One region of the Comamonas guangdongensis genome, then DNA from elsewhere that is predicted to be linked to it. Evidence: predicted binding sites of a transcription regulator. Region 1 holds the regulator's gene; each other region holds the start of a gene.
The links. The regulator FNR, encoded in region 1, switches genes on or off when oxygen is low (the NO sensors DNR and NnrR bind a similar motif). The targets are predictions, from matches to a motif close to TTGATNNNNATCAA.

Region 1 (10,530 bases):
GATCGTCAGCTACGACGCGGCGCGCGGCGAAGGCCGCGGCCCGCGCAAGAAAGACGCGGACTACAAGGCTCAGGGCCTGGGCGACTGCATAGACTGCAAGCTCTGCGTGCAGGTCTGCCCCGTGGGCATCGACATCCGCAACGGCCTGCAGTACGAGTGCATAGGCTGCGGCCTGTGCATAGACGCCTGCAACTCGGTGATGGACAAGATGGAGTATCCGCGCGGCCTGATCCGCCTGACCACGCAGAATGCCGTGGCCAAGGCCTGGAAGCAGGTGCAGGTGATGCGGCGCATCTTCCGCCCGCGCGTGCTGATCTACTCCAGCGTGCTGCTGGCGCTGAGCGCCGCCATGATTGCCAGCCTGGTGCTGCGTCAGCCGCTCAAGGCCGATGTGATCCGCGACCGTGCATCGCTGTCGCGCATCGTGGCCGGCGGCAAGCTCGAAAACGTCTACCGTCTGCAGATCATGAATGCCACCGAATCCGAGCAGCGCTACCGCATCAGCGCCGTGGGCCTCGAGCATCTGGAAGTGGCTTCCGAGCAGGAGGTCGTCGTCGGCCCGGCCGAGACCCGCGGCATTGCCGTGCGCCTGCAGATTCCCTATGGCTCGGCGGAGCCGGGCTCGCATGCCGTGCACTTCAATGTGGATGCCGTGAATCCCGAGGCGGGGCGGACGTCCGAAAAAGCCGTGTTCCTGGTGCCGCGCTGAGCGGCGGACTATCATCTGTCCGGCCCGAGTCGACCCTGTGCGACACCGGCCGGGCGATAGCAATTTGAAAGAGGTTTCTCATGTCGGCAACACAAGCAAGAGCCGCCCAGGCGCAAAAAGCTCCCCATCCCGAGGACGGCAAGCCCTGGTGGAAGTTCGCCCATGTCTGGCTCATCATCTCCGGACCGCTGGTCGTGGTGATTGCGGGCTTGGTGACCGCCTATATCGCCATGAGCAAGCCCGATCCCGTGGTCGATCCCGATTACTACCGCCATGGCCTGGAAATCAACCAGCGCCTGACCGAAGCGCAAAAAAGCCTGGCTCCGGCCGTGACCGGCCGCAACCATGCGGCGACCCCGGCCCACGACCATCCTCTGGATCGCTGAGCGTCCGGCGCCACTCCATCAAAGGCCGCTTTGCGGCCTTTGTCATGGCAGGACTCTCAAAACATGAGCGCTCTGCGCTGGTTCTTCATGATTTTCAGGTGATTTGAGGTGGAAAATCAATGAGAGGCAGGCGCTGTAAGCTCTCTAAAACATAGCGGTTCAGGGTTTCCCGCCTTGGTGCATGCCCCCGGTCTGCGATCTCCATCCTTGTGCAAAATGGCATTGCCCCCACAGCCCAAGGAGATTCGTGATGGACGCTCGCAGCTGGATGTGGATTGCCTGGCCTGCCTTTCTGGCCGCGGCGATCATGGAAATGGTGGTTTTTGCGTTTGTGGACCCGCTGGATGCGCACTGGATGGGCGCCCCCCTCGAGTGGTCGCGCAGCGCCATCTATACGGTGGGCTTCTTCGTCTTCTGGCTGGTCACCATGGTGGGCAGCCTGATGACCAGGATGCTGGCGCGCTCGGCGCATGAGCTCAACGGCGGCATAGTCTCCGAGCCCTGGGTGGAGTAGGGCGCCGAGGCCGCAAAAACAAAGCCCGCTGCGTGCGGGCTTTGTGCTTGTGGGAGGGAAGGGCTCAGCTCTGGCACTGCTGGCTGTTGACGATACGCTTGAGCGCGTCGGTGTCGAGAATCCGCAGGTGGCGCTGCTTGACCTCGAGGATGCCGTCCTCGGCAAACTTGGAGAAGGTGCGGCTCACGGTCTCCAGTTTCAGACCCAGATAGCTGCCGATCTCCTCGCGCGTCATGCGCAGCACTAGCTCGGACTTGGAAAAGCCGCGCGCCGACAGGCGCTGCACGAGATTGAGCACAAAGGCCGCGAGGCGCTCTTCGGCGCGCATGCTGCCCAGCAGCAGCATCACGCCGTGCTCGCGCACGATTTCGCGGCTCATGACCTTGTGCACATGGTTTTGCAGCGCCGTGACCTCGCGCGAGAGCTGCTCGAGCTTGTCGAAGGGCATCACGCAGACTTCGGCGTCTTCCAGCGCCACGGCGTCGCAGGTGTGGTGATCGTTGACGATGCCGTCCAGGCCTATGATTTCGCCCGCCATCTGAAAGCCGGTTACTTGGTCGCGCCCATCTTCGGTGGCCACGCAGGTCTTGAAGAAACCGGTGCGGATCGCATACAGCGAGGTGAATTCTTCGCCATTGCGAAACAGCAGCCCCCCGCGCTTGACCTTGCGGCGCGTGGCCACGATTTCGTCAATGCGCTCTATCTGTTCATCGTCCAAGCCCATGGGCATGCACAGTTCACGCAGATTGCAGTTGGAGCAGGATGCTTTGATGGTTTGAAGATTCATGGGGTTTGCAGCAACGGCACACACAGGCTTGGCTTTAGCCGTCGTGCCAGTCATTGACCTCGTAGTTTGAGATGAGATGGATCAAATTGTCGCAGCCCTTGCCTTGGAGTCCCTTGATTTTCGTCAAGGACAGGGGGTTTGCCTTGGGGCACAGTGCAGGCATTCATTCAAAAAACCGCGTTTGCTGCACCTGCCTTCAGACTTGTTGCCTATCCCAGGTCATGAGAGCTCTTTGTTGCAGGCAATGTGAGCGCACCCTGACGCCAGAGTTATGACCGCAGTCACGCCCGAGTTGCTAAGCCGTTTTGATATACCGGGGCCACGCTACACGTCGTTTCCAACAGCCGACCGTTTTGTTGAGGCTTTCGGCCCCGACGACTATATATTGGCGCTGCAGCAACGCAAAGCCCATTCCGGCAGCCGCGCCCTGCCTTTGTCGCTTTATGTGCATGTGCCGTTTTGCGAGTCGCTGTGTTACTACTGCGCCTGCAACAAGATCGTCACCAGGCATCATGACAAGGCCGCAGAGTACCTGGACTATCTGGCGCGTGAAGTTGCCATGCATACCCAGCATTGCGGCAGAGGGCAGATGGTGAGCCAGCTGCATCTGGGGGGCGGCACGCCGACCTTCTTCAGCGACGACGAGCTGCGTCGGCTGATGGCCTTGATGCGCGAGCATTTCAAGCTGGACCCCGCAGGCGAGTACTCGATCGAAGTCGATCCGCGCACCGTGAGCAATGAGCGCCTGGCCGTGCTCAAGGACATGGGCTTCAATCGCCTGAGCTTTGGCGTGCAGGATTTCGACCCCGAGGTGCAGAAAGCCGTGCACCGCGTGCAGCCCGCCGAGCAGGTCTTCGCGCTGGTGGGAAAAGCGCGCGAGCTGGGCTTCGTCTCCATCAATGTGGACCTGATCTACGGCCTGCCCAAGCAGACACCGAAGTCCTTTGCGCGCACGCTGGAGCAGGTCAACGCGCTGCGTCCCGATCGCATCGCGCTATATGCCTATGCGCATCTGCCCGAGCGCTTCAAGCCGCAGCGGCGCATCGAATCCGCCGATCTGCCCATGGGCCAGGACAAGCTCAACATGCTCTCGGGGGCCATCGACGCCTTCATGGACGCCGGCTATGTCTATGTGGGCATGGACCACTTCGCCCTGCCCGATGACTCCCTGGCGATCGCCAAGCGCCAGGGCCGGCTGCACCGCAATTTCCAGGGTTACAGCACCCAGCCCGACTGCGATCTGATTGCGCTGGGCGTCTCGGCCATCGGCAAGGTGGGCGCGACCTACAGCCAGAACGTCAAGACGCTGGAGGAGTACTACGACGCGATCGACGGCGGTCTGCTTCCCGTGCAGCGCGGTCTGGCGCTGTCGCGCGACGATCTGCTGCGCCGCGCCGTGATCATGGCCGTCATGTGCCAGGGTGTGGTGTTGTACGAGCCCATGGAGCAGGCCTGGCTGATCAACTTCCGCGAATACTTTGCGCCCGAGATGGCGGCGCTTGAGGAAATGCAGAAGAACGGGCTGCTGACCTTGAGCGATGAAGGTTTTCAGGTCACTGCGCTGGGCTGGTTTTTTGTGCGCGGAGTAGCCATGCTGTTTGACCGCTATTTGCAGGCCGACAAGAACCGGACGCGGTTTTCACGCATCATCTAGCGCATGTTGTTGACGCTGGTCTGGACCGCTTTGATCATGGGGCTCGTGGGTGGGCCCCATTGTCTTGTTATGTGCGCTGCTCCCTGCAGCGCGGTGAGCGGCGTGCGCCCGCGGGGCGAGCAGCCCGTGGTCGTGCACGGGCTGCAAAAGCGGCAGTGGCTGCGGGCCGGCTGCTTCCACCTGGGGCGTATCGCCGGCTATGCGCTGCTGGGCGGCGTGGCGGCCGTGGCCATGGAAAGCCTTTCCTGGCTGACCAGCCAGACCACGGCGCTGCAGCAGCTGTGGACCTTGATGCATGTGGCGGTCATGGCCTGGGGGCTGGCCATGGTGGTGCAGGCGCGCCAGCCCGTGTGGCTGGAGCGCGCGGGCCGCGCCGCCTGGGCCAAGGTGCAGCCCTGGGTGACTGCGCCGGGAGGCAGCCTGGCAGCGGGCTTTGCCTGGGCGCTGATGCCTTGCGGCCTGCTGTATTCCGCGGTGCTGGTTGCGGCTCTCAGTGGCGGGGCCTGGCAGGGGGCGCTGTCCATGGTGGCTTTTGCGCTGGGCGGCGCTCTGTGGCTGGTGGCTGGGCCCTGGCTGTGGCATCTGGGGCATTCGCGGCTCAACGGCTTGCGTGCTCAATGGGGCACGAGAATTGCAGGTCTGATGCTGATCGGCGTGGCCGCCTGGGCTTTGTGGATGGATTTGGTCTACAAACCCAGTCTTTGGTGCCGATAAGCTAGGAGTGTGGTGCTTGGGCAGGTTTGCCCGCATCCCTATTGACCCTAGTTCCGCTCTAGCAGCCACAGAACTGCGGAATAATGCAACATCTTGTGTGTTTAGTCCAAAGTGAATCGTTTCGTCTCTATTGATATCGGACAGTTGCGTCTCGGCATGTATGTCTACCTGGACACAGGCTGGCTGCGTCACCCGTTTCCGGTCAATAGTTTCAAGATCACCACGGCCGAGCAGTTGCAGACGCTTCAGTCGCTGAGCCTGAAGAGCGTTCAGTACGATCCCTCGCGCAGCGACCCCGAGCCCGGCTCGGGCGCCGGCATTGAGGCTCCGGCAGACGGCGGCCAGGAACCGGTGGCGCAGGCCCGCGACGACGTCGAGGCTTGGCGCGCCTGCATGCAGGTCCTGCAATCCCAGTTTCAGAGCGCGGTATCGGATTTCGACGCCGTGCAGGGGCTGGTTCCTACCGATCTTCCGGCCGCGCGTGAGCGCAGCGATGCCCTGGTCGCCGAGTATGTGGTGCAGCTCGCTCAGGAGCGCGACGTGATCTTGCATCTGCTGGCCGATGAGGGCGGTGGCGCGGCCTGCGTGCATGGCGTCAACACCGCCGTGCTCGGCATGCTGGTGGGCAAGACCATGGGCTTGCAGGGACAGGCTTTGCACGATCTGGGCGTGGCCGCCTTGCTGCACGACCTGGGCAAACAGGCGCTGAATATCCCGGTCCATGCGTTTGCGCTGAACCAGGGGCAGGTCGGCAGTTCTCTCTATATGCGGCATGTGGGCGAGTCTGTAGCCCTGGCCCAGGCCATGGGCTATGGGCCGGCCGTGACCACGGCGATCGCCCAGCATCACGAGTGGGCCGATGGCAGCGGCTTCCCATTGGGCTTGCTGGCCAGCGATATGGAGCTGGCCGGGCAGATTCTGGCGCTGGCCAACAGCTATGAGCGTTTGTGCAATCCACCCCATGCCGCCGCGGGCCAGACACCGCATGAGGTCCTGGGGGCGCTCTACGGGCAGTACCGCCAGCGCTACGCTTTCGACGTGCTTCAGGCCTTTGTGCAGACGCTGGGTGTGTATCCTCCTGGCTCGCTGGTAGAGCTCAGCGACGGCCGTCAGGGGCAGGTGATATCGGTCAATACCCGCCAGACGCTCAAGCCCAGTGTTCTGGTCTACAGCCCGGATCTGGAAACCAGGCTGCAGCTGGTGGATCTGGCTCAACAGGACCTGCTCGGCATACGGCGCGGCCTGCACCGGGACCAGGTCAAGCAGGATGCCATCAAGTCCTTGCAGCCCCACAGGCGCACATGTTACTTTTTTGACAGTTCCGCGGCCATCGCGGCAGAGAAAGGCTCGTTGTGACACCGCAGCCGTCGCAGGCAACCATGGGCAATTTTGCCGACAACCTGCTCGTATCCATGCTGGACGGCTTGCAAGAGGCCGTCTGGCTGCTGGATGCACAGAATCTGCAGGTACTGCATGTGAATGCCGCCAGCATAGCCTTGACCGGATATCAGTCCGAAGCTGCACATGGCCTGCATGTCGAGATGCTGTGCGCCACCCTGGTGCAAAAAGCTTTCTGGCAGGATGCCTCCAATTGGCGCAGCGGCGCGCAGTTCATTTCGCAGATCTGCCGTGCGGACGGCAGCCAGGTTTCGGTAGAGATGCGAGTCAAGCCACTGGCGCCGACCCCATGGTTGATGCTGACCATGGTGGATCGCAGCGCTCAGTTGCAGTACGAAACCGAGCTCGAGACCTTGCTTGCCGAAATGCGCGCCACGCTGGAGTCGGCCGCCGACGGCATTCTGGTCTGCGATCCCAAGGGCGGCATACGTGCCTTCAACCATAGGTTTGCCGAGCTGTGGGAGTTGCCCGCCGATCTGCTCACGCGTCACGACGACGCCGCCATTTTTGCGCATCTTGAGACCCAGATCGTCAGCAGCGGCAGCCAGTTCACCTTGCTGCAGGAGACGCCGGATCTGTCGGCGCCCGAGGCTTCCGAAGTCCTGCAACTGAGCAATGGCCGGGTGATCGAACGCCGTTCCGTGCCGCAGCTGAGCCGGGGCGTGGCCATAGGTCGCATCTACTCCTGCCGGGACATTACCGCCGAAACCCTGGCCGCCAACGAGCAAAGGCTGGCGGCCCGGGTGTTCGAGTCCAGTCTGGACGGCATTTTCATCGCCGACGAGCAGGGGCGAATTGCCCAGCTCAACCCCGCGGGCCGCCAGCTTCTGAATGGCGCCAATGTGCTGGGACAGGCAGCCTGGCAGCTGTTTGAATCCGGTGCCGGGCCCGTCACCGATCTGCCTCAGCAGGTGAAGGTGCGCTGGGAGCAGGGCAGCTTCTGGGAAGGCAATCTGTGGCTCAAGCGCGGCGGCGGCCAGCGCTGTGCGATCTGGCTGTCCTGGGTGGCTTTGCGCGATGGCTATGGTCGCGTGGTGCAGAGCATAGGCTTTATGCGCGACATGACCATGCAGCGCAGCGCGCAGTTGCAGATCGAACAACTGGCCTACACCGATGCCTTGACGGGCCTGCCCAACCGCCTGAGCCTGAGCCGCCATGTGCAGTCGGCGATTGCCACCGCGCATCTGACGCAGGAGCCGTTCAGCATCCTGTTCCTGGACCTGGACCGCTTCAAGATCATTAACGACTCCCTGGGTCACGATTTCGGGGACCGGGTGCTCAGGCTTGTGGCCCAGCGCCTCGGGGCTTTGCTGCGTCCCACCGACGTGCTGTGCCGTCTGGGCGGCGACGAGTTCGTGCTTTATCTGCAGGGCTGCAGCGGCGAGGGCGCGGCCAAGGTTGCCGAGCGCATACTCAACGAGATGCGTCAGCCCTTCATGCTCGACGGCCTGGGCTTTTCCGTGCAATGCAGCATCGGCGCGGCGCAGTTCCCCACGGACGGGCTGACGCTGGACGAGCTGATCCGCCAGGCCGATATCGCCATGTACCGTGTCAAGGAGCGCGGGCGCGGCAATTTCAGCTTCTACCAACCGCAGATGAGCGCAGGCCTGCTGTCGCGCATGAAGCTGGAGCACGCCATGCGCCAGGCCCTGGACAAGGGGCATATGGCCGTCTATTTCCAGCCCCAGGTGCATATCCAGTCGCAGCGCATCGTGGCGGCGGAGGCTTTGCTGCGCTGGACCGATCCGGAACTGGGCGTGATTTCGCCCGCCGTCTTCATTCCGCTGGCCGAGGAGTCGGGCTATGTGGTGGCGCTCGATGCCTGGGTGCTGGAGCAGTCCGTGCAGGAGGCCGTGCGCTGGCATGCCCGGGGCATGCCGATCAAGGTCTCGGTCAACGTTTCCGCACTGGAGTTCCGCCAGCCCGACTTTGTCGAGCGGCTGACCAGCGTGCTCAAGAACAGTGCGCTGCCCGCGCAGTGGCTGGAACTGGAGCTGACCGAGAGTATCTTGCTGCAGGACGCGCAGGAGATGGCCATGCGCGTGCACCAGATCGCGGAACTGGGCGTGGGTCTGGTGATCGACGACTTCGGCACCGGCTACTCCAATCTTGCCTATCTGAAAAAGCTGCCGATCTCCAAGATCAAGATCGACCAGAGCTTTGTGCGCGGTCTGCCCTATCAGGCCGAGGACAAGGCCATCGTAGCCGCCATCATCAGCATGGGCAAGGCGCTGGGAGTGGAGATCGTGGCCGAGGGCGTGGAAACGGAGCAGCAATGCGCGGCCATTGCGCAAATGCATGGCGACTATTTCCAAGGCTATCTATGCTCGCCGGCTCTGCCCGCCGAGCAGTTCAGGCAGCGCCTGCAGGCGCAGAACCATTTGCCGCCAGCGCATCTGGAGAGCGTCGACGGCCCAAGACGCCATGCCGACCTCTGAGCCCCGCCGGGCCTGAGTGCCTGGCGCGGCGGCTTGGGGTATCGGGATCAGGGAAAGGACTATCGTCTATCTTGACGATGTCGCGGCGCAGGCTCTCTGACATCATCGAGGCCTTCTCCTCGCACCCTGTTTCCGCAATCGCGCATGGCTGGGGTGGACTCGGCACAGCATGCAACAGAACCTCGCGCGTGCACCAGACGTTTCTCCCAAAAAGAGCAGCGTGCTCCGCAGTACGGGTAGGGGAATAACGCCGATTTAATCATCGATGGAAACAATGGGCGCGTCGCTGCGATGCGTTCGGCGTGTTCAACATTGGCCATGTTGTCAGTGCATGGGGCTCGGGCTGGTGATTGTTTGTTGAGGTTTGCATGCCCGAGAGTGCCTACGCCAATATGGATTTTTCAAATTACAAGCCATCTTCTCAGGATTTTGTCTTGAAAGACCTGCCGGTGCGCGTCAATCCTGCGCCGGGGCCGCTCGGAGCCGATGATGAGGCCGCGGTCACGGCCGAACATCTGAGCCAGCTGATCAGCGCACTTTATGTGGCGGCCATGGAGCCGGATGCCTGGCAGGTATTCCTGGAAATCCTGCGTCAGCGGATCGGCGGCAACTATGCCTCATTCATCGTGCGCGATACGCATGGCGAGAATATAGGCTGGGTGATCTCCGCCGCAGACTCGCGCCGAGATCTGCTGCAGCATGACCCCTATGCTTTCTGCAGCCCTCTGCGCGGCATTCCCCGCGATACGGTGGTCGTGCTGGCCGAGTGGATGACCGAGCGAGAGTGGCGTGCGTGCCGCTACTACACCGACTGGTGCAAGGATGTCGACGTCTTCAATGTCATGGCCATAGACATTGTGACCGACGATGGTTGCTACTACGGTCTGCGCGTGACGCGTTCCGAGGCCATGGCGGGCTTCGGCCCTCGCGAGAAGGAGTTGATGGGCCTGCTGATTCCGCATTTCAAGCGGGCGCTGAACATGCATCTGGCACTGCACCGTGACAGGCAGGTCATCTCTCTCTATGGCCGGGCCACGGCCCAGCTGATGATGGGGGTGGTGATCCTGGATCAGAACGGCATGGTGATCGAGTCCAATCCCGCGGCCACCACCATCTTGAACAGCGGAGATGGCCTGAAGGTGAACAACGGCGCTCTGGAAGCGGCCTATGCCAATGACAATCGCAAGCTGCAGCGCCTGGTCCGCGATGCGCTGCTCCATGCCCAGACCTCGCAGCTGTCCATGACCGAAGGCATGTCCATCGGCCGCCAGTCGGGCCAGCTGAACTGGGGTGTGGTGGTGCAGAGCATTTCCTCCGATGAATGGAGCGAAGGCAAGCAGCGCCCCAGCGTGGCAGTCTTTGTGCGCGACACCACGGGCAGGGCCGATCCTCCACTGCAGCTCGCGCAGCAGCTGTTTCAGCTCACTCCGTCGGAGACTGCGGTCGCGATCCAGCTGGCCAACGGCCTTTCGCTGGATGAGGCTGCCGAGACGCTGAACATCCGCCTCAACACGGCGCGTGCGCATCTGCGCTCCATTTTCTCCAAGACCGGGGTGCGCCGACAGACCGAGCTGGTGCGGCTGTTTCTGAACAGCGTGGCCTGGCTTGGCAACAAATAGCGCCGGCATGGGTCGCCCAATTTGCGGCCTATAGCGGCAGCTTGCGCGGCCCGCGCCCGATCAATGGGTTTTCAATGCCGGGCGGTGCACCAGCACGGGGATGCTGCTATGGGTGAGCACCCTCTGGGTTTCGCTTCCCAGCAGAACTCCGCTGATGCCCTTGCGTCCATGGGAGGCCATGCAGATCAGGTCGCAATGGCATGTCTCGGCCTCCTTGATGATGGCGCGATAGACGGAAATGCTGGTCACTCTGACGGTTGCGCAGGGCACGTCCTGCTGCAAAGCCAGATGCTCGATGAACTGCAAGGCGC
Region 2 (10,530 bases), on a different contig from region 1:
CGCGGGTCTTGCCGGGCAGGTACAAGCCCACATCACGCCCGATCACTGGATGCGCTTCTATACGGCCTCCGGCCAGTGCTTTGCATCCATTGAACCGCGCACCGACGAATTTGGCTGGTCGCGCCGCAACGCTTTTATCCAGCCCCAGGTGGATGCCATTCTTTACGAGGGCCTCAAGCGCTTTCCCAAGGTCCGCGTGTTGCTGGGCCAAGAGCTGCAGCAGTTTGCGCAAACCGATTCCGGCGTAAGCGCCGAAGTCATGGGCGCCGACGGCCGACAGCGCTCGCTGCGTGCCAAATACATGGTGGCCTGTGACGGCGGCAACAGCTTTGTGCGCCGCAGCTTGGACGTGGGTTTTGAAGGCCGCACCAAACCCAATCAGTGGATTGTCGTGGACGTGCGCAACGATCCTCTTGGCACACCGCATATCGGCATGCATTGCGACCCCGAGCGTCCCTATGTTTCCGCGGCCCTGCCCCATGGCATTCGCCGCTTTGAATTCATGGTCATGCCCGGAGAGACGGAAGAGGAGCTCTCCAAACCAGAAAACCTGGCCCAGCTCATGCGCAAAGTCGTGGCAGATCCCGACAAGGTGGACTACATACGCAAGCGCGTTTACACGCACAACGCCCGCCTTGCCGACCGGTTCCGCGTAGACCGCATTCTGCTGGCCGGCGACGCCGCCCACATCATGCCGGTCTGGCAGGGCCAGGGCTACAACAGCGGCATGCGCGATGCGAGCAACCTCGCCTGGAAACTGGCCATGGTGGTCAAAGGCCAAGCCGGGGAAGCCTTGCTCGACAGCTACGAGAAAGAGCGCCGCAGCCATGCGCGCAGCATGATTCACCTGTCCGAAGTCGCAGGCGACATCTTCGCGCCCGAAAGCCACGTCGCGGCCAAGGTGCGCGATACCGTGATGCTGGCACTGAATGCGGTGCCGCCGGTGAAGCAGTACTTCGCCGAGATGCGTTTCAAGCCCATGCCGCGATATGAGCAAGGCGTGGTGCTGCACCAGAGCGCGACAAACAACCAGGGAGCAAGAGCACCATTTGAAGGCCTGCTGGACCGCTCCGGCAATACGCCGCTGAGCCGTCTGCTCGGTCTGATGGCGGAAAAAAAGGACTCGCTGCTCGGCCGTCTGGTCCATGGTCTGGAAGCGCCTCAGCCCAGCCCCGTCGGGCGCATGTTCATCCAGCCGCCAGTTCTCACCTCGCAAGGCCAAACGCTGCGACTTGACGATCTGATCGGCCTGAGCTTTGCCATCATTGCCTGGGGCACGGACCCCTGCCACGGAATGGACGATGCGGCGCTAGCTTTCTGGCAAGGTATCGGAGCACGCTTCATCCGCGTCATGCCGACCGGACAGATGGCCCACCCCTCCCCCGTCCGCGAAAGCGTGCTGACGGTTGGCGATGCCCAGGGCCGCATCAAGGACTGGTTTGGCGCACAGACCAAGTCCATCGTCTTTGTACGCCCCGACCGCTTTGTCGCCGCACTTGCATCGCCTCAAGAAGTTTCAAGCGTCACACACCAGCTAGCCCGCGTGCTGCATGCGCCCCTGCCTTCCGCCAAGTCTGCAGCGCGGTCTCTGCAGCTGGAGGCGCTTGCATGATGCAAGCCACCATTCATACCGCCCGGCGCGCGTTTCTGGGCATGTCGCATTCGCCGCTGCTGGGCCTCAACCCCATCAGCGACGAAGACCAGCAGGCCTTGGACACGGCCGTCGCGCAGGCCAGGGCCGCCGTCCATGCTTTCGCTCCCGAACTCATCATCCTGGTCGGCCCCGATCACTACAACGGCTTCTTCAACGAACTGATGCCGCCGTTCTGTATCGGCAGCGAGGCCACGGCGGTTGGCGACTATCTGTCGCCGGCCGGTCCCCTGCACGTTCCCCATGACGCGGCCATTGCGCTGGCAAGCCATCTGATGGACGCGCATTTTGATATTGCCGTGTCAAGGCGCATGCAGGTGGACCACGGTTTTGCTCAGGCGCTGCAGGTGCTGTGGGGCGATGAGCTCAAAACGCCGCCCGTCATCCCCATTTTTCTGAACGCCGTTGCACAGCCCGGGATTGCACGCCTTGGCCGCTGCGTCGCGCTGGGCCAAGCCATTGGCAACTTCCTCGACAAGCTGCCTCAACGCACTTTGCTGATCGGCTCCGGCGGCCTGTCCCACGAGCCTCCGGTACCCACGCTGGAGCATCCCGACCCAGCGGTCCGCGAGCGCATCACCGTCAAGCAGACGCCAACCCATGCCGAACGCGAGGCCAAGACCGAACGCGTCAAGGCAGCGGGGATGGCGCTGGCCAAAGGCGAGGCCTGGATGAAGCCTCTGAACCCCCGCTGGGATCTGCAATGGATGGAGGCCATGGCCAGCGGCAATCTGGAAGAGCTATGCGCCATGAGCGAGCAATCGATTGCCGATGAGGCCGGCAACTCGGCCCACGAATCCAAGACATGGCTGGTAGCGCGCAGCGCCCTGCCCTTGAACACCGCACTGCCCTGCCCCGTGCGGACCTACCGCGCCATTCCCGCGCTGATCGCCGGCTATGGACTGATGCTGATGCACAGCACCCGATAAGCAAACGAGAGACCCCATGCCTGAATCCCTTCAGAACATCGCCCTCTGGGCCGAGCGCCTGCGCCAGGCCGAAGCTACGGCCACTCCCATTGCCCCGCTGCGCGCTGAAATCCGCGACAGCGACACGGCCTATGCCGTGCAACTGGCCAATGTGCAGCATGCCCAACGCCAGGGCCGGCGCATCGTGGGCCGCAAGATCGGCTTGACGTCCTTGGTCGTGCAACAGCAGCTGGGCGTGGATCAACCCGACTTTGGCACCTTGTTTGCCGACATGGTCTTTGGCGACGATGAAATCATCCCTCTGGCACGCACCTTGCAACCCAAGGTGGAAGCCGAAGTGGCTCTGGTGCTGGAGCGGGACCTCGATCTGGCAGACGCCACCCTGGTCGATGTGATCAACGCCACGGCCTATGCGCTGCCCGCCATCGAGATCGTCGGCAGCCGCATCGAGAACTGGAATATCCGCTTCATCGACACCGTGGCCGATAACGCATCAAGCGGTCTGGTGGTGCTGGGCGCCGTGCCCGCCAAGCTCAATGCTCTGGACCTGAAGCTTTGCGATATGCGCATGACGCGCAATGGCGAAACCGCATCCACCGGCTCGGGCGCTGCCTGCCTGGGCCATCCCTTGAATGCCGCCGCCTGGCTGGCGCGCAAGCTGGCCTCCCTGGGGCAACCGCTGCGCGCAGGCGATCTGGTGCTGACCGGTGCGCTCGGCCCCATGGTGCCGGTACAGGCTGGCGATCGCTTCGAGGCTCACATCAGCCAGCTGGGCAGCGTCCGCGCGCAATTTGGTCAGTAGTTTCGTTCCCGCAGTTGCATTTCAATAAATCAGGAGACAAGCTTATGTGGAACCGTCGCACCGCTATTTCTTCGGCCCTTGCCGCCATCGCCGCACTGGGCGCCCCGCTGGCCATGGCGCAGGGCTTTCCGAATCGCCCGCTCACCATGGTTGTGCCGTTTCCCGCCGGAGGCATCACCGACGCCGTGGCACGCGCGCTGGCCAGCAAGGTGGGTGATCAACTGGGCAAGCCCGTGGTGGTCGACAACCGCCCCGGCGGCGGGGGACAGATTGCCGCCGCCTATGTGCGCCAGCAGGCTGCCGACGGCCATACGCTGTATGTCGGCGCGACAGAGATGTTCGCGATCAACCCCACCTTGTTTCGCCACTTCTCCTATGACCCCATCAAAGACTTCGCGCCGGTAACCTCCTTGATTTCGTCTCCCCTGGTGCTGGTCGTCCCGGCCAACAGCCCCATCAGCAGCGTCAACGACCTGGTGCAGCAGGCCAGGTCGCGCAAAGGCGGGCTGAATTTTGCATCGCAAGGGATAGGCTCCATTGGCCATCTGCTTGGCGAGACCTTCCGCGGCAAAGCCGGCGGCAACTACAACCACGTGGCCTACAAGGGCTCGGCTCCGGCACTGCAAGACGTGATGGGCGGGCAGGTGGATTTCATGTTCGACCCCGTCATCACCACCGCGCCGCTGATCGCCGGCAAAAAGCTCAAGCCGCTGGCCATTGCCGCCGACAAGCGCTCGCCGCAACTGCCCGATGTGCCCACGCTGACTGAACTCGGCATCCCCGGCGTCAATGCCGGCGTGTGGTTTGGTGCGGTCGTCAAGGCTGGCACGACGGCGAGCACTGTGGATCGCCTCAACGAGGCCATCACCAAGGCCATGAAGGACCCCGAGGTGCTCAAGCGTTTTGCCGATCAGGGCATGCAGCCCTTCCCATCGACACCCTCGCAGTTCGGCAGCTATATGCAAGCCGAGCTGGCCCGTTGGGCACCGCTGATCAAGGCCAGCGGCGCATCCATCGATTAAGTTCTCCGAAGACGATTCATATGACGCACAAGCTCAAGGCCGCCATCATAGGCAGCGGCAATATCGGCACGGATCTGATGATCAAGATCCTGCGCCACGGCAAGCACATCGAGATGGGGGCCATGGTCGGCATCGACCCCCACTCCGACGGCCTGGCACGCGCCGCCCGCATGGGCGTGGCCACCACCCACGAGGGCGTGGAAGGCCTGACTCGCATGCCCGGGTTCGCCGATATCGATTTCGTGTTCGATGCGACCTCGGCTTCGGCACACGTGAAGAACGAGGCCTTGCTGCGCTCGCTCAAGCCCGGCATCCGCATGATCGACCTCACGCCGGCGGCCATCGGCCCGTACTGCATTCCCGTGGTCAATGGCGAGCAGCATCTGGGCGCGCCGAATGTGAACATGGTCACCTGCGGCGGCCAGGCCACCATCCCCATGGTGGCCGCAGTCTCGCGCGTGGCCAAGGTGCACTATGGCGAGATCATTGCCTCGATCGCCAGCAAGAGTGCCGGCCCCGGCACCCGCGCCAATATCGACGAGTTCACCGAGACCACGTCCAAGGCGATCGAAGTCGTGGGCGGCGCCACCAAGGGCAAGGCCATCATCATCATGAACCCGGCCGAGCCGCCGCTGATCATGCGCGACACGGTCTACACCCTGAGCGCGCTGGCCGACGAGGCCGCCATTGCCGCATCGGTAGAGCAGATGGCCGCTGCCGTGCAGTCCTATGTGCCGGGCTACCGCTTGAAGCAGAAGGTGCAGTTCGACCGCATCGACACCCCGATCCGCATCCCCGGCGTGGGCGATGCGCTCACCGGGCTCAAGACCTCGATCTTCCTGGAAGTCGAGGGCGCCGCCCACTACCTGCCCGCTTACGCCGGCAACCTCGACATCATGACCAGCGCCGGCCTGCGCACCGCCGAGCACATGGCCGAACGCATGCTGGCAGCTCAAGCCCTGGCCGCCTGAGGAGACAACACCGTGAATCCCAACAAAAAGATCTATATCTCCGACGTCACGCTGCGCGACGGCAGCCATGCGATCCGCCACCAGTACAGCGTGGAGCAGGCCGGGCGGATTGCGCGGGCCCTGGATGAGGCCAGGGTCGACTCGATCGAGGTTGCCCACGGCGACGGCCTGCAAGGCTCCAGCTTCAACTACGGCTTTGGCGCGCATACCGATCTGGAGTGGATAGAGGCCGTGGCCAGCGTGGTCAAGCACGCCAAGATCGCGACCCTGCTGCTGCCCGGCATCGGCACCGTCCATGACCTCAAGGCCGCCTACGAAGCCGGCGTGCGCGTGGTGCGCGTGGCCACCCATTGCACCGAAGCCGATGTGTCCAGGCAGCACATCGAATACGCGCGCCATCTGGGCATGGAGGCCGTGGGCTTTTTGATGATGAGCCATATGCAGACCCCTCAAGGCCTGGCGCAGCAAGCCAAGCTCATGGAGAGCTACGGCGCAACGTGCTGCTATGTGGTGGACTCGGGCGGCGCCTTGGGCATGAACGACGTGCGCGATCGTTTCAGGGCCTTCAAGGACATTCTGAAGCCCGAGACCCAGACCGGCATGCACGCCCACCACAACCTGAGCCTGGGCGTGGCCAACTCCATCGTGGCCGTGGAAGAAGGCTGCGACCGTGTGGATGCCAGCCTAGCGGGCATGGGCGCCGGCGCGGGCAATGCTCCCCTGGAGGTGTTCATCGCAGCCGCCGAGCGCCTGGGCTGGAACCATGGCACGGACCTCTACAAGCTCATGGACGCCGCCGACGACATCGTTCGCCCCTTGCAGGACCGCCCGGTGCGCGTGGACCGCGAGACGCTGGCCCTGGGCTATGCCGGGGTCTACAGCTCCTTCCTGCGCCACTCCGAAGCCGCGGCCGCCAAATATGGACTCAAGGCCGTGGACATTCTGGTGGAGCTGGGCAAGCGCCGCATGGTCGGAGGGCAGGAAGACATGATCGTCGATGTGGCACTGGACCTGCTGCACCAGCGCGCAGCCGCCGCGGCCTGACCACCCGAAACAAGCCGTGCCCAAAGCGGCGCGGCCCACAAGGAGATTCCAATGAATAGCAACATCAGCGAAGAAGCCAGCAGCCGCTTCATCACCATTACCGAAGACGGAAAGCCGCTGCAGCTGCATTACCACGATGTGGGGCGCGGCGACAAGGTCGTCGTCATGCTGCATGGCTCCGGGCCGGGAGCCAGCGGCTGGTCGAACTTCCACCGCAATATCGAACCTCTGGTCGACGCCGGCTATCGCGTCATCCTGCTGGACTGCCCGGGCTGGAGCAAGAGCGATTCCATTCTGAGCACGGGCTCACGCTCGGACCTCAATGCCCGCTGCCTCAAGGCCGTGCTGGATCTGTTGGGCATCGCCAAGGTGCACATCATCGGCAACTCCATGGGCGCGCACAGTGCCGTGGGCTTTGCACTGGCCAACCCCCAAGCCATCGACAAGCTGGTTCTGATGGGCGGAGGCACGGGCGGCCCCAGCCAGTTCGTGCCCATGCCCACGGAAGGCATCAAGCTGATTGGCGCGCTCTACCGCGAACCAACGGTGGAGAACCTCAAACGCATGATGAATGTGTTTGTCTACGACGCCAGCAGCCTGACCGAGGAGCTGTACCAGCAGCGCCTGGCAAATATTCTTGCGCGCCGCGACCACCTCGAGAATTTCGTGAAGAGCCTGCAGATCAACCCCAGGCAGTTCAGCGACTACGGCCACCGCCTGCCGGAAATCAAGGCCAAGACCCTGGTGATCTGGGGGCGCGACGATCGCTTTGTGCCCCTGGACATCGGCCTGCGCGTGATCTGGGGCATCCCCAATGCCGAAATGCACATCTTCAACCAGTGCGGTCACTGGGCCCAATGGGAACATGCGGACACCTTCAATCGCATGGTTCGGGAGTTCCTGGCTCGATAAGTGAACGCAATGCTCCCCAAGGCCGCGCCGGCGTGTAGGCCCATCGGCTGAGGAGCAGATCGCGGCTATTGCCGCGCGGGCTCAGATCTCCATCGTCTGGCCCAGCTCCGGCACGCTCACATTGAAATGCAGCTGCTGCCGCAGTTCCCGGGCCAGGGTCTGGGCCGCATCTTCTTCGCCGTGAACCACAAAGGTCTGGGCCGGCGGCTTGGCGAATGCAGCGGCCCAGTCCAGCAGCGCCTTCTGGTCGGCATGGGCAGAAAAACCGCCCAGCGTATGCACGCTGGCGCGCACCTCGACCTCCTCGCCAAACATGCGCACCTGCTTGACGCCGTCGACCAGGCGCCGACCCAGCGAGCCCCGGGCCTGAAAACCGCAGATCAGGACCGCACATTCGGGCCGGGACAGATTGTTGTGCAGATGGTGCAGCACGCGGCCCGCATCGCACATGCCGCTGGCCGAGATGATCACGGCGCCGTTTCTGATGCGGTTGAGCTTGATCGACTCCTCCACATCGCTGATGAAGTGGATATGGGGCGACTCCTTGAGTTGCCGGGCGCTGGCTAGCAGCTGCTTGGCCTCCTCATCGAACACCGCAAAGTGCTTGAGCGTGATCTCGGTGGCGGCCACGGCCATGGGCGAATCCACAAAGATCTCGACATTGGGCAAGCGTCCCTGCTGGATCAGCTGCACAAAGTGATAGAGCAGCTCCTGGGTGCGGCCCACGGCAAAGGCCGGAATGACCACATTGCCATGGGGCACGGTGCGCGTGACGACCTCTACCAGCTCGTCCAGCGTGTCCTCAGTATTCCGGTGCAGACGGTCGCCATAGGTGGACTCGATGAGCAGCACATCGGCCTGTGCTATCGGTGTCGGGTCGCGCAGGATCACGCGGCCGGGCTGGCCCAGGTCGCCGCTGGCCACCAGCTTTTTCGTGCCGCCTTGGCCATCGGCCAGCCAGATCTCGGCGATCGCCGAGCCCAGAATATGCCCTGCGTCCTGGAAGCAGAGCCTGACCGAGGGATGGGGCTCGAACTGCTTGCCATAGGGCTTGGCCTGGACCAGTTCCATGGCCCTTGCCACATGGGCCAGGGTGTACAGCGGCTGCGCCTGGTAGGCGTCCTTGTCGCTCTTGCGATCGTGGTGGCGCTTGGCATAGCGCTCGGCTTCGATCTGCTGGATATGGGCACTGTCCTTGAGCAGCACATCCAGCAGGTCCCTGGTGGCCGATGTCGTGTAGATCGGACCCTTGAAGCCCCGCGCCGCCAGCTTGGGCAACAGGCCGCTGTGATCGATATGGGCGTGGGTCAGCACCACGAAATCGATGCGCGCAGCATCGAAGGCAAAGGCTTTTTGGTTGTGCTCGTCGGCCTCGCGCCCGCCCTGAGCCATGCCGCAGTCGATCAGAAAGCGGCAGCCATGCGCCTCCACCAGAAAGCAGGAGCCCGTGACCGACTGCGCCGCACCGTGAAATGTGATGTTCATGAAGCACTCATTGACGATCCACATGGACCGTCAATGAATCTAGCACCACTCGTAGCTGCGTCGCCAGACGAGTCGGCCTTGGCTTGACCTGCATCAATGCGGCCCGCTGTCGAGGCGCCTGTGGCCTCGCGGGCCCTGCGTCAGCGGCTGCTCGCCAACTGCTCTGCGCGATCCCAGCCCCCGCCCAGCGCGCGTATCAGTGCCACCGTCGCGGTGTACTGCGCGGTGCGCACCTGCAGGGCCTGACGCCGGTTGCGCAGCTCGTTGCGGCGCGCGTCCAGCAGCTCGAGCTGGCTGACCAGGCCATTGCGGTAACGCACGTCCGACAGGTGGGTGGCGCGCTCGGACGATTGCACGGCCTGCCCCAGCACCTGGGCCTGGCCTGCGAGCAGGCGCAGAGCGCTGAGCTGATCCTCCACCTCGCGGAAGGCTGCCAGCACCTGGCCGCGCTGGGCCGCCACGGCAGCCTCCAGACGCGCGCGCGCGCCCTCCTCCTGCGCGGCGCGCTGGCCGCCGTCGAAGATGGGCAGCGACAGCAGCGCACCGATTCCCCAGGAGCGCGCCGACCACTTGAACAGGTCGCCCAGCTCGGGCGAGGCATAGCCGCCATTGCCCGTGAGCGTGATGGCCGGGAACCATGCGGCCTGGGCCACGCCCACGCGTGCCTGGGCCGCGAGCACCGAGGCCTGGGCCGCGGAAACATCGGGACGGCGCGCCAGCACGGTGGCGGGCACGCCCGGCGGAATCACGGGCAGCGTCGCATCGCCCGACGCTGAAGCCAGCGTGAAGCCGGTGGCGACATCGCCCACCAGCACGGCCAGCGCATGTGTGAGGGCCGACTGCTGGCGCTCCAGTGCCAGCGCCTCGGCCTCGGTGGCCGAAACTTCGGTCTGCATGCGCGCCACATCCAGCTCCGCCGCATCGCCGCCCCGGTAGCGCTTCTCGATCAGCGTCAAAGTCTCACGGTAGGCCGTCAGGCTTTGCTCGACCAGCTGGTGCTCGGTCTGCAGCGAGCGCAGCTGCAGATAGGTCTGGGCCACATCGGCCTGCACCATGAGGCGCGTGCTCTGCAGCAAGGCCTCACGTGCATGGGCGTCTTCGCGCGCAGCCTCGCTGGCACGCGACAACCGGCCGAACAGATCAGCTTCGTACGAGAAGCTAAGACCGGCCGTGACCAGGGTTGCGGGCTGCATGCCGTTGGCGGTATTGGCCCCGGCCTGACGCAGGGCGCCGCCCGAGGCACCGATCTGCGGCTGGCGCTGCGCATCGGCCGAGCGCAGCAGAGCGCGCGCCTCGGCCAGGCGCGCGGCGGCGGTCTGCACATCGGTGTTGGCCTGGCCGGCGCGCTCCACCAGGACGCTGAGCTCGGGGTCGGCAAACGCCAGCCACCAGGCGCCGCGCGGCTGGGCCTCGGCCGGAGCTGCCGTCGTCCAGCCAGCGGCAGCTTGCTTCCCGGTGCTGAAGCTCGCGGGCACGGCCAGGCCCGCATGCTCCGCCACCGCGGGCGGCGCGCTCGCGCAGCCGGCCAGCACCAGGGCCGCCATCAGCGCGCTCAGCGGCAGCGCCAGGGATCGAATGCGTTGCATCGCGTTCATATCGGAATCCATTCTCGAATTGGGTTCATTCTTCGTAGGCACGCGGCGCAGCAGGCATGGGCAAGGCCGATGCACCGTGGCCGGACTCGCTGATCGGCGCGACATGACTGCCGTGCTGC
Region 3 (10,530 bases), on a different contig from region 1:
GGAGTTTTGTAAAAAAATTACAATAAATAAACAGTATGAAAGAGTGAAAGTTTCTGAGAACTCTACACAGTGGCTAGCAATTGGTAAAACTGTATTCGATTGGGGAGTCGCTCTGCCAAAAGCTAGGTACTGAATTTTGGAAAAAATTTAGTTCCTGTATACTTCTTGCATCACGCCCGTAAGCGTGATCTGGGCTTGGCGGCCCGGAAATCAACAGGCGCAGCGGCCGCGCCATACAAAGATGGTCAGCGGCTTTTTGCTTTCTAGAGCATGTCTGCGTGCACATGGCTTCGCTTTACGGTGGGTCGTGTGGGGACACCCGCGAGGGTGTGCCGGTGCCTGTTGCCGGTCCGCCAACCCTGCACGGTCCATCACCTCTGTTTGGCGGCAGTGGGGATGGGTTGACAACTTGTTCCGTAGTAGCCTGTCATGGCTAACATCACCACTGCTTCGTCTGTAGATGTCGTTTCTGCTCGCCCCGAGCTTTCCATCCATAACGGCATCGTCACCACCACAAGTCTTCAAGTCGCACAGTTCTTTGGCAAACGCCATGACAACGTGTTGCGTGCTATCCGTGCTTTGATTCGTGAAATGGCTTCGGAAGACCACCCCCTCAATTTTGAGGAGACGGTCGATGTTCGAACCAATCCCAGCGGTGGTGCGCCAATTTCGACACCAGCCTACCGCATGACCCGCGAAGGCTTCATGCTCCTGGCTATGGGCTTTACCGGCAAAGAGGCACTGCGCTGGAAGCTGGCCTATATCGCCGCCTTCAACCGCATGGAAGCCGGGTTGCAAAAGCCCGCGCAAGACCCGCAGCGCATCCATCTTGCCCAACGTCTGGCCACCCAGGCGGCGGCCAGGTCACACAGGCCGTGTTCGACGCCGTCATGGCCGTAGACAACACCGACTGGCGCCATGCCACCTGGGCTACGACCGTGAAGGCCAGCCCAGCGTGCCCCATGCCCAGCCCATTGGCGACGACCAGATGATCGTCTCCTTCAACGCGCTGCCCGAGCGCATCGCTAGCGGCGAGATCCTGTCTGCCACCGATGCCCAGCTCGCCACCCTGGCCACGGCCTGCACCCAGCGCCTCACCCAACGGGCCCAGCACCGTGAAAAGCAGGTGACCCAACCCGTCTATCCAACCCCGAAGCCCGCCGCCAGTCTGCCACCCGGCACGCTGCTGATGACTTTCAAGTAATCAGTTTTGATAGCTGCTAGCGCTTTCAATAAAAGGGCTAGCAGCACTTTTTACCGAATCCTTTTGGATAGTAGTTTCTAGTGCGACCACTGGAGCTAAAGGAAGCGGAGTCTGCTGCCATAGCTTTAGCTGAGATTTAAGCTCCTGAATTTCCTCAGCTTGCTTATCTAGCCGATTGAAAATTTGAGTGCAGATCAGGTCACCGAGAAGTAAAAGAATGGCAAACGCGTGCAATGCAGCTGCACCTAAATCTTTGCGAGTTACTTCGGGAGAAGATGTAAGAACAAGAACAATGACTAAGCCAATGACAGAGTTCAAAATGCCGATCACATAGAAAGAAGCATTCAGGATTCGCTTGGTTTTTTTGCTCCATCGACCAAGATTTTCTAGGACCAGCTTGCGCTCATCCTCTTTGAGCTTGGCTAATGTGACGAGCAGTGCCGATGCACTAAAAAATACGCTAACAGCTATGGAAATCCATCCTGACATTGCTCCCTCCGTTGATTGTTTGATTAAGCGAATATTACTGGTATAGCCGCTGCTCTTCCCTTTTTGCTATCAATTTGATTGTTAATGTTGTTTCTGTACAAGCTCTAGACAGCTGCGACATGATTTAGAGACATATGTCGCAGTGACTTGTCGCAGCCATTCGCCGACCATCGGCGCATGGGTCTTTACAGCCACCTCACCACCGAACAGCTCACCGCCCGGCACGATAGTTATCCGGTCGCCATCGATGCGCGCCTGACTGGCCCCACGCAGGCCAGCCATAGCACCGACGGCGTGGGCGCGCGCTCCGTGCAGTTCAATGCCGATACGACGCAGCTGCGCCGCGCCATTGACGAACTGGCCCAGCGCAACGGCCTGGCCGTGCGCAAGCCCATCTACCTGGTGTAAGCATGGGCCGCAATACACGCATGCAACGCCAAAGCCGCAGCCGCACGTCGTTTGCGGCGTCGCTGGGCGCAGCGCCGCTCAAGGGCGGGGCAGCCATGTCTGCCTACCAGGGCGCATCGCACACCGATCTGGCCCTGAGCGACTGGCAGCCCATGGCGGGCAGTGCCGATGCCGACCTGCTGCCCGAGCTGGGCACGCTGACCAGCCGTGCCCGCGACCTGGCTGCAATGACGAGCTGATGGTGAGTGGCCTGCAGACCTCTGCGACAACGTGGTGGCGCTCCCGGTTCAGCGCTCGCCGCCCTTGCTGGCGAAGGCGCGGGCGTGGTTGGCGAGCTTGTCGGGCTGGTCGAAAGACGAGACGCCCAGGTCGACGCCCTGAAGCGGCAGGTGCAGATCGAGCGGCGGCTGGTTGCGCAGCAGCCCTAGCCGGGGCCTGCGTCGTCCGCGCCGCCATGAAAAAGCCGCCTCGGTGGGCGGCTGGGTTGGCGGGTCAGAAGGCGTCGGCGCTGTATTCACCTTCGGGAGGAGGATTCTGCGACAGCATCCGCAGCACTTCCTCGGGGGAGCGCGGGTCCGGCATCTGAGTCACAACCTCTTGCGTCGCTTTGAATTCTGGGTATGCGGCGTACAGATAAGTCATGGCTACTCCTTGAAAGACGGTTTGAAATGGGTTCGTGTTTGTCTAACGTTTCACACCGTCAGATTGTTGACAGGGAATATGACTGTCCGGTGAAAACGCGGCCCGCCAAACGTTTCAGTTGGTGTCACCGCTGCCCGGCCACAGGCTCGCGGCCGGCATGTCGCCGGATCCAGACGTTTGGGCACCGCAGCAGCTTCCGCTGACCAGGCCGCCAGAGAAACAGCCTTGCATCGAAGCCAGGGGAACATCGGTTTACAAGGGGTTTCGTCAGGCGGACTAGGCTGATGTAACCACTTGCAGAAAGGGTTGCCATGAAAGCGCTACTTGCACTGGCTGCGGCTGCTTTGACGTTGGCCGGTTGTGTCGTGCCGCCGCCTGATTACGGGCGCGATTCTGGCCGCGGTTCTCACCAGTTCGAAAGAGGCCGGGATGGCGACCGAGATCGAGACCGGGATCATGAGCATGACCGGGATCGCGGCCAGGACGGCCATGAGGATCAAGGCAGCATGCGGCCCGGGCCCGGCTCGGGCTATGGCGGAAGGGACCCCTACTATGGCGGGCGCAGCCGGGGCTATTAAGACCCGCAAATACCACCCTTGATACGTCGTTGCTTCGCCTTGTCGTACTTTTGTACTGCCTGCGGCTTCGCGCCTTGTCTCAATCGCAAACCTACGGTTTGCTGGGTGGTGTTCGCGGCTCCAAGAAAGAAAGGCCCGCGTCTGCGGGCCTGTAAGGGATAAAGAGCCGGTGCCTTGTGGGGGCACGCCAGGGGAAGTGATTGAAAGGGAGGGTGGATGCCCTGGGCCCGGCAAAGAAAGCTGGATGGCGAAGCAGTTTGCCCGATGCGTGCCAGGCAAACAATGCGCTCTAGGGTTTAGGAAGGGGTCAGGCGCCCAGGCGTGTGCCCGCAGCTCAGGGCCGCAAGGCTCACCCCTCTCAAAGGTCTCGATCGGCTTGCATGGCCGCGTCGCATGACTCCGCCGGTCGGCCATAAAAAAGCCACCCATAAGGGTGGCTTGGAAAATCCCGTGTCAGTCGGGTCTGACTGCATCCACAGCAGTTCGCGCTCATCAGATGTCATCCTAAAGCAAGTGCACCGTGAGTAACAGCTTTTATTTCTGCTTTCGATTGTGCAGTGCATCAGCCCCTTCGATGGAAGGCGCTATCAGTGCTTGCCCAAGGCCGGCCGGTGCACCAGCACGGGAATATTGCTGTTGGTCAGCACCTTCTGGGTTTCGCTGCCCAGCAAAATGCTGGTGATGCCCTTGTGGCCGTGGGACGCCATGCAGATCAGGTCGCAGTGGCCGTCCCGGGCTTCCTTGATGATGGCTTCGCTGGTCGAGGGGCTGGTCACGCGCACGGTCTTGCACTGCACGCCTGCGGCCTTGGCCTGATCCTGTGCGAACTGCAAAATGACATCGGCCTCCGCTTGGGCGCCTTTTTCGAACTCCGTCAGGTCATAGGCAATCAGCGTCCGTGCCCCATAGACCATGGCGCGATAGTCGGGCATCACAAACAGGGCGGTCACCTGGGCACCTTGCTCCTTGGCCAGCTGGATGCCTGCGCGAACCGCGGCCTCCGAGAGTTTCGAGCCGTCGGTGGGAATAAGCAGGTGTTTGAACATGGGCAGAGCTTTCCTGTACTTGATGGAACCGAGAAAAATGGCTGCCAGCGCCTCCTGAACGAACGCCGGCAGCTGCGGAAATACGACTTCCGGGGCGCGTCCTATGCCAGGGCCGGCCGGTGCACCAGCACGGGGATGCTGCTGTGGCTCAGCACCTTCTGGGTCTCGCTGCCCAGCAGCACGCTGCTGATGCCCTTGCGCCCGTGGGAGGCCATGCAGATCAGGTCGCAACCGCTGGTCTTGGCCTGCCTGACGATGGATTCATAGGCGGAGATATCGACCACCTTGACGGTCTTGCAAGGCACGCCTTCCTGCTGGGCAAGCTGCTCGATCAGCTGCAGCGCGGTGTCTGCAGCTCTGTGGCTGCTTCGCTCCAGTTCCTCATAGGCGTTGAAGCTCAGCATGCCTTCCGTTCCATAGATCACGGGGTAATCCGGTATCACATACAGGCCCGTGACCTGGGCGCCTTGCTCCTTGGCCAGCTGGATGCCCGCGCGGACCGCGGCCTCCGACAGCTCCGAGCCGTCCGTGGGGATGAGCAGATGTTTGAGCATGTACAGCTTTCTTGCGTGCGGTAATGAATCGAAAATTGGCAGGCGGCCCGTCTAGGCCAGGGCCGGCCGGTGCACCAGCACCGGGATGTGGCTGTGGGTCAGCACCCGCTGGGTTTCGCTGCCCAGCAAAATGCCGCTGATGCCCCTGCGCCCGTGCGAGGCCATGCAGATCAGGTCGCAATGGCTGTTTTCCGCTTCCCTGATGATGGCCTGGAACACGGACATGCTCGTCACCCGCACGGGCCTGAACTGCACGCCTTCCTGCTGGGCCAGCTGCTCCATGAACAGCAGGGCGACGTCGGCCTCCTGGCTCGCGCTTTTCTCGAACTCGTCGGCGTTGTACGTCATCAGCGCATTCACGCCGTAGATCAGGGCGCGGTAATCCGGCATCACATACAGGCCCGTGACCTGGGCGCCTTGCTCCTTGGCAAGCTGAAAGCCTGTGCGGACCGCGGCCTCCGAGAGTTGCGTGCCGTCTGTGGGAATAAGCAGATGTTTGAACATATTCAGCTTCCTTGTGCGCCTGAATAGCGGGCTCGATCCAATCTATGCCAAGGCTCGCATGCTGTGCAATACCTGCATGAGCAACGTACTGATTCAACCGTCGGGCCCGGCCTGCATCGGGCGGCACCAAGACCGCGCGGCCGCCGAACCATGAGATCGATTGAATCAGGGGTTAGTACTGCTAGCGCTTATCCAGCAATCGCTGGCAGCTATCAAAAAATGACTCCCAGGGCAGCCCTAGGCCAGGGCGGGGCGGTGCACCAGCACCGGGATGTTGCTATGGGTCAGCACCCGCTGGGTCTCGCTGCCCAGCAGCACGCCGCTGATGCCCTTGCGGCCGTGGGAGGCCATGCAGATCAGGTCGCAGCCGCTGGTCTGCGCTTGCTTGATGATGGCCTGAAACACGGACATGCTGGTCGAGCGGTCCGTCTTGCAGGGCACGCCTTCTTCCTGGGCCAGTTTCTCGATGAACTGCAGGGCGGTGTCAGCATCCTTGTTGGCGCTCTTTTCAAACTCGGACGAGTTGTACGTCACCAGCGCGTCTGCCCCATAGATCAGGGCGCGGTAGTCCGGCATCACATACAGGCCGGTGACCTGGGCGCCTTGCTCCTTGGCCAGCTGTATGCCCGCGCGGACCGCGGCCTGCGAGAGTTCCGAACCGTCCGTGGGGATGAGCACATGCTTGAACATATCCAGTCTCCTGGCGCGGCAAAGCGCGCATTGTTTCCAAAAGAATCCGAATCGCTGTCGAATGCATATTCCCACCGCACGCGGGCGGGGGCAACGCTTTGTAGGGGTATTGCTGACGTTTCTTGATGAAAATCAAAGTCGCACCGGCATGGCGCAGAAAATGCCGCCAGCGCATGTCCCTCAAGCGCCGGCAGCTATCAAAAGCAGACTATCTGAGGCAGATTGGGCCGTGCGGCTTGTCTTTCGCGCTGCCGTCCAGACCTGTCATCCACAAATAGGGAGTGAGTTGAAAGTGCTATGCATCGGCTGCTTCTTTGTTCTGCGCCTGGGCACCAGCAGCGCCGCTGCGGCGGTCTTGGTCTGCTGTGTCATTTGTCTCCCTTACAGCGTGTTCTTGTGCACCTTGCCGTCCTTCATGATCAGGCGCAGGTTCTGTTCCGGGTTGCTCAAGAAGTCCAGATTCACCGTTGGGTCGCCCTCGGCCACCAGAATATCTGCAAACGCACCGGGGGCGATGTGGCCCAGCGGCTGGGGGTAGGGGTTGCGCTCGCCGGACAGAGCCAGCAGTTCGCCATTGGTGCCCGTAGCCTGCTTCAGCAGCGTCATCGGGTCGTAAAAGCGTGTCAGCTTGGCCAGTTGCCGGCCCTGTGTGGCCGTGCCCTTGGGGCTGAACAGAATGTCCGTGCCCCAGCCCGTCTTGATCCCGTACTTCTGAGCCATTTCATAAGCGCGCGCAGTGCCCGCAGTCACGCGGGACTGGCTTTCGCGGCGTGCGGCATCGGGGTAGGGGTTGGCGTCCTCGTCCTGCAAAAACGGCTGCAAGCTCCACCACACGCCCTCGTCACGCATCATCTTCACGCTCTCTTCATCGGCCAGTTGGCCATGCTCAATGCTTCTGACGCCTGACTTTATGGCCCGCTTGATGCCCTTGGGCGTGTACACATGGGCCATCACATAGGTGTTCCAGTCGGCGGCGGCCTCTACGCCGGCACGCAACTCCTTCTCGGTGAACTGGGTGCTGTCCATCGGGTCGTACAGCGATGCTACGCCGCCGCCGGCCAGCATCTTGATCTGCGATGCGCCCAGCATCAGTTGTTCGCGCACGCGGCGCAGCACCTCGGTCTCGCCGTCCGCAATCATGGCCACGCCGATTTGCTCCACCATGCTCAGCGGCTCGTTCGCTGCACGCGGAATATCGCTGCGCAGGCGAAAGTCGCCATGGCCCGAGGTCTGAGAAATCATCGCTCCGCTGGGATAGATGCGCGGGCCCGGCACGATGCCTTCGTCAATCGCGCGCTTGAGCGCAAAGGCAGGGCCACCAGCGTCGCGCACCGAGGTGAAGCCGCGCATCAGCGTGCGCTGCGCTTCCTGCGCGGCGGAGATGTACAGATAGCCCAGATCTGCCGTCATGGCCGTCATCTGCGGCATGGCTGCCAGCATGGTGTGCCAGTGCGTATCGATCATGCCCGGCATCACCAGCTTGCCCTGGCAATCGATCACCTGGGCACCTTCCACCTTTTCGCCGGCAGAGGGAAGGGCTGCAATCACTTTGCCCTGAATCAGCACCTGCACGCCCTGGCGCACCGCCTTGCCCGTGCCGTCAAACAGACGCAGATTGGTCAGCAACACGGGACGGTCGGCTTGCTTTGGCGTGCCGCCGGCACCGGGCTCTGCCGCATGCAGGCCTACGAACGGCGCCATCATGGCGGCCACCCCGCCTACAAACATGCGGCGGGACATATCGGTCATGACCCGTTCATGCAGCAACTGACACACCACACTGCCGCAGGTGCAGGCTCTGGGGCGAATCGGGCCAGTCTTCCAGGCCAGGTCGGCGTCGGTAGCGATTGCGTTACTCATTTGCGTTCTCCCTTTTTGCTGAATGAACAAAGACGCCGCGGCAGGCGTGACAAATGGAAGCATCAGCTCACAACTTGATGCACCTATGCTACACGACGGACGGTGCATGAAAAACACCCCCTCGAACCAGGGTGCCGGGGAGTTGATTGCATTTTGAGAGCAAGCTAAAACGGGCCGATACACCAGCACCGGAATGCTGCTGTTCACCAGCACGCGCTGGGTTTCGATGCCCAGCAAAATGCCCGCAATGCCTTGCGACCGTGCGACGCCATGCAGATCAGTTCGCAGTGGCTTACCCTGTGGTCTTCTGCTGCGTCGTGGGTCGTCGCATGCTTCAATCTGCCGGTTGTGCTGTCCGGCCTGGAGTACTCCACATCGACCTTGGGTTGCGTACTCTTGGGAGCGGTACTCGCTTTGCCTTACTACTTTCCTGAAGTCCGAGTTGTTCTGGCCTTCCACCCCAGAGGCCTGAACCAAAGCCCCTCAGAGGGGGCTTGGGTATGTCCAGACGCGTCCGGCCATCAAAAGCCGCCTATCGGAACGTCATGCGCAGCAGGCCTTCATCGGGCGCAGGGGGCTGCTTGGCGGACAGGGCAGGTGCAGATGTAGGGCGCTGGCCGGGGTACACCGGCAGCGTGACCTGCATTTCACGGTGCTGGGCACGCTGGGTCAGCCGCTGGGTGCAGGCCGTTGCCAGCGTGGCCAGATGCGCGTCGGTCGCGCTCATGATCTCGCCGTCGGCAATGCGCTGAGGCAGGCTGCTGAAGGACACCACCATCTGGTCCGTCGCAATCGGCTGGGCATGGGGCAGGGTGGGGCGGCCCTGGCTGTCGTAGTTTAGATTCAGCAAGTAGCGGCTGTGCTGCCACTCGTCTGCATCGCCCTGCATCACCGCATTGAACACCGTGCGATGCACCTGCGCCGCGGCCTCTGCGGCCAGAGAAAAGGCCAGCTCTATGCGCTGCGTGTCCGCAGGCTAGTGCAGCGCGGCCTCCATACGGTTGAAGGCGTCGATATAGGCCAGCTTGAAGGCCAGTGCCTTCTTGCCGGTAAAGCCCATGGCCAGCAGCGTAAAGCCGTCGCGGGTCAGGCGGTAGGCTGGGTATGCGGCTTTGGCACCTTGGCCGCCTTCGATTTCAACAGACACCTGCGCAAAATTGCGCAGGTGCTCGGGTGTCAGGGACGGGAGCAGGTTTTCAATGGCTCGAAGCACATCACGATGGTTCTTACCAAAGTGGTGAGCAAGCTCGGTGCTCAGAGTTGTGGGCTTGCCGTCAATGACGGTCAGAGTAGGCGCAGAGGCCAATGCGGGTTGCGACATGAGATGCTCCTTGCTGAGACTTGAAAGCCTCGCTGGAGCGTTCTTACGCGCCGCCAACGAGGTGGCCGGGAGGTTAAGAACCTAGAGCAAGCTAGGCGGACTTCTTCCCCTTTCGGGTCTTGTATCCGTCGCCCTCCCGGCCATAAACCAACCGTCTGCAAGAGTGCAGGCGTGCAATGTCCGGGCGCAAAAAAAACCGCCAGTTATCGGATGCGGTTTTCCCGCCTGCTCTTGGAGTTCTTACGCTCCACCTCTTGCGAGGCGTTGCTAGTGTACTAGAAGTCGGATGACAGGGGGGAGTTCTTTAAATCTCTCGACTAGATCTTGTAATTGAGAGACATCAGGGATAGATCAATGTAATCGTCGTACGAAGGTGATATTCCTGTGAAAGAATATCTATAGATGTTTGAATCCCATCCATCATTTATTTCAGTATGGGAGGCCTTCCTTTTTCTTAAGATATTGTATGTGCTTATTATTTCGTAAAGACTGATAATGGTTGTTTCTCTATTAACAAACCCATCGTAGTAGTATGCAAAATTTATCTTTCTTGATAATTCTAAATATTCGCTTTTTTGTTCGTTTTTGAATTTTATAAAGTCATCATTGTCTCTGTGAGCTAAACATAAACACCATATTAGAAATGTATTTTGTAATGTTTCGTGTTGAGACTTGTTGCGGTAGAGATTGCTGATTATTATGTATCTATTATAAATTTGACGAATACTGCGAAGGCTTAAATCGAAAAAAGAGGATATTTTATCAAATATATATGCGAAGGATATATGTATGCGAGGTCGCTCGTTATCAACTATTTCAAGCAGCGGAAGGTGATTAAATTCATTGAATTTGAATTTTTCTTCTAAATTCTTACTAAGAATCTTAATGAACTCTAGCCTTCTGGGTGCTGGTAAAGTGAAGTCGAAGCTGAAGAACCGTTTTAGATACATTCTGGAGTTGAATCCAGAGCCATACACTGCCTTTATGGACTCGCAAAGCTGCGACTGATCTGTAGCGACAACGAAGCAGAAACCGTTAGCGTTGAAGATATGCTTTAAGGTCTCTAGTAGCTTGATGGCATAAAGTGGACGACATCTGTCAAGCTCATCGATAAAAATAAATATAGGATTGGAAATATTTTCTTCTTTTGAAAGTAGACTTGATATTTGAGAAAGATTTTCCTTTAGTGCGGTAATGGATTTTTGTCTTATTTGATGCGAGTCGAGCTGATTTT

Region 2: the regulator FNR is predicted to act here: its motif matches at 8,900-8,913, upstream of AB6724_RS13630 (MBL fold metallo-hydrolase RNA specificity domain-containing protein).
Region 3: the regulator FNR is predicted to act here: its motif matches at 6,238-6,251, upstream of AB6724_RS05755 (universal stress protein).

The regions. Positions count from the first base shown of each region.
Region 1 is NZ_JBFYGN010000021.1:26,090-36,619, reverse strand. It holds gene ccoG (cytochrome c oxidase accessory protein CcoG) at 1-709, shown strand, start outside; gene AB6724_RS16545 (FixH family protein) at 790-1,095, shown strand; gene AB6724_RS16540 (hypothetical protein) at 1,346-1,609, shown strand; gene fnr (fumarate/nitrate reduction transcriptional regulator Fnr) at 1,674-2,396, opposite strand; gene hemN (oxygen-independent coproporphyrinogen III oxidase) at 2,668-4,050, shown strand; gene AB6724_RS16525 (sulfite exporter TauE/SafE family protein) at 4,054-4,764, shown strand; gene AB6724_RS16520 (cyclic di-GMP phosphodiesterase) at 4,876-6,120, shown strand; gene AB6724_RS16515 (sensor domain-containing protein) at 6,144-8,600, shown strand; gene AB6724_RS16510 (helix-turn-helix transcriptional regulator) at 8,969-10,219, shown strand; gene AB6724_RS16505 (universal stress protein) at 10,280-10,530, opposite strand, start outside.
Region 2 is NZ_JBFYGN010000015.1:25,316-35,845, reverse strand. It holds gene AB6724_RS13665 (bifunctional 3-(3-hydroxy-phenyl)propionate/3-hydroxycinnamic acid hydroxylase) at 1-1,612, shown strand, start outside; gene AB6724_RS13660 (3-carboxyethylcatechol 2,3-dioxygenase) at 1,609-2,580, shown strand; gene mhpD (2-keto-4-pentenoate hydratase) at 2,597-3,382, shown strand; gene AB6724_RS13650 (Bug family tripartite tricarboxylate transporter substrate binding protein) at 3,427-4,404, shown strand; gene AB6724_RS13645 (acetaldehyde dehydrogenase (acetylating)) at 4,425-5,375, shown strand; gene dmpG (4-hydroxy-2-oxovalerate aldolase) at 5,388-6,419, shown strand; gene AB6724_RS13635 (alpha/beta fold hydrolase) at 6,471-7,331, shown strand; gene AB6724_RS13630 (MBL fold metallo-hydrolase RNA specificity domain-containing protein) at 7,413-8,816, opposite strand; gene AB6724_RS13625 (efflux transporter outer membrane subunit) at 8,957-10,423, opposite strand; gene AB6724_RS13620 (efflux RND transporter permease subunit) at 10,437-10,530, opposite strand, start outside.
Region 3 is NZ_JBFYGN010000005.1:43,079-53,608, reverse strand. It holds gene AB6724_RS05810 (hypothetical protein) at 1-133, shown strand, start outside; gene AB6724_RS05805 (Rha family transcriptional regulator) at 430-900, shown strand; gene AB6724_RS05800 (type 1 periplasmic-binding domain-containing protein) at 956-1,204, shown strand; gene AB6724_RS05795 (hypothetical protein) at 1,205-1,693, opposite strand; gene AB6724_RS05790 (hypothetical protein) at 1,871-2,101, shown strand; gene AB6724_RS05785 (hypothetical protein) at 2,122-2,340, shown strand; gene AB6724_RS05780 (hypothetical protein) at 2,389-2,619, opposite strand; gene AB6724_RS05775 (hypothetical protein) at 2,594-2,743, opposite strand; gene AB6724_RS05770 (universal stress protein) at 3,909-4,367, opposite strand; gene AB6724_RS05765 (universal stress protein) at 4,469-4,921, opposite strand; gene AB6724_RS05760 (universal stress protein) at 4,973-5,425, opposite strand; gene AB6724_RS05755 (universal stress protein) at 5,663-6,115, opposite strand; gene AB6724_RS05750 (metal-dependent hydrolase family protein) at 6,497-7,975, opposite strand; gene AB6724_RS05745 (hypothetical protein) at 8,508-8,891, opposite strand; gene AB6724_RS05740 (Rha family transcriptional regulator) at 8,952-9,296, opposite strand; gene AB6724_RS05735 (KAP family P-loop NTPase fold protein) at 9,614-10,530, opposite strand, start outside.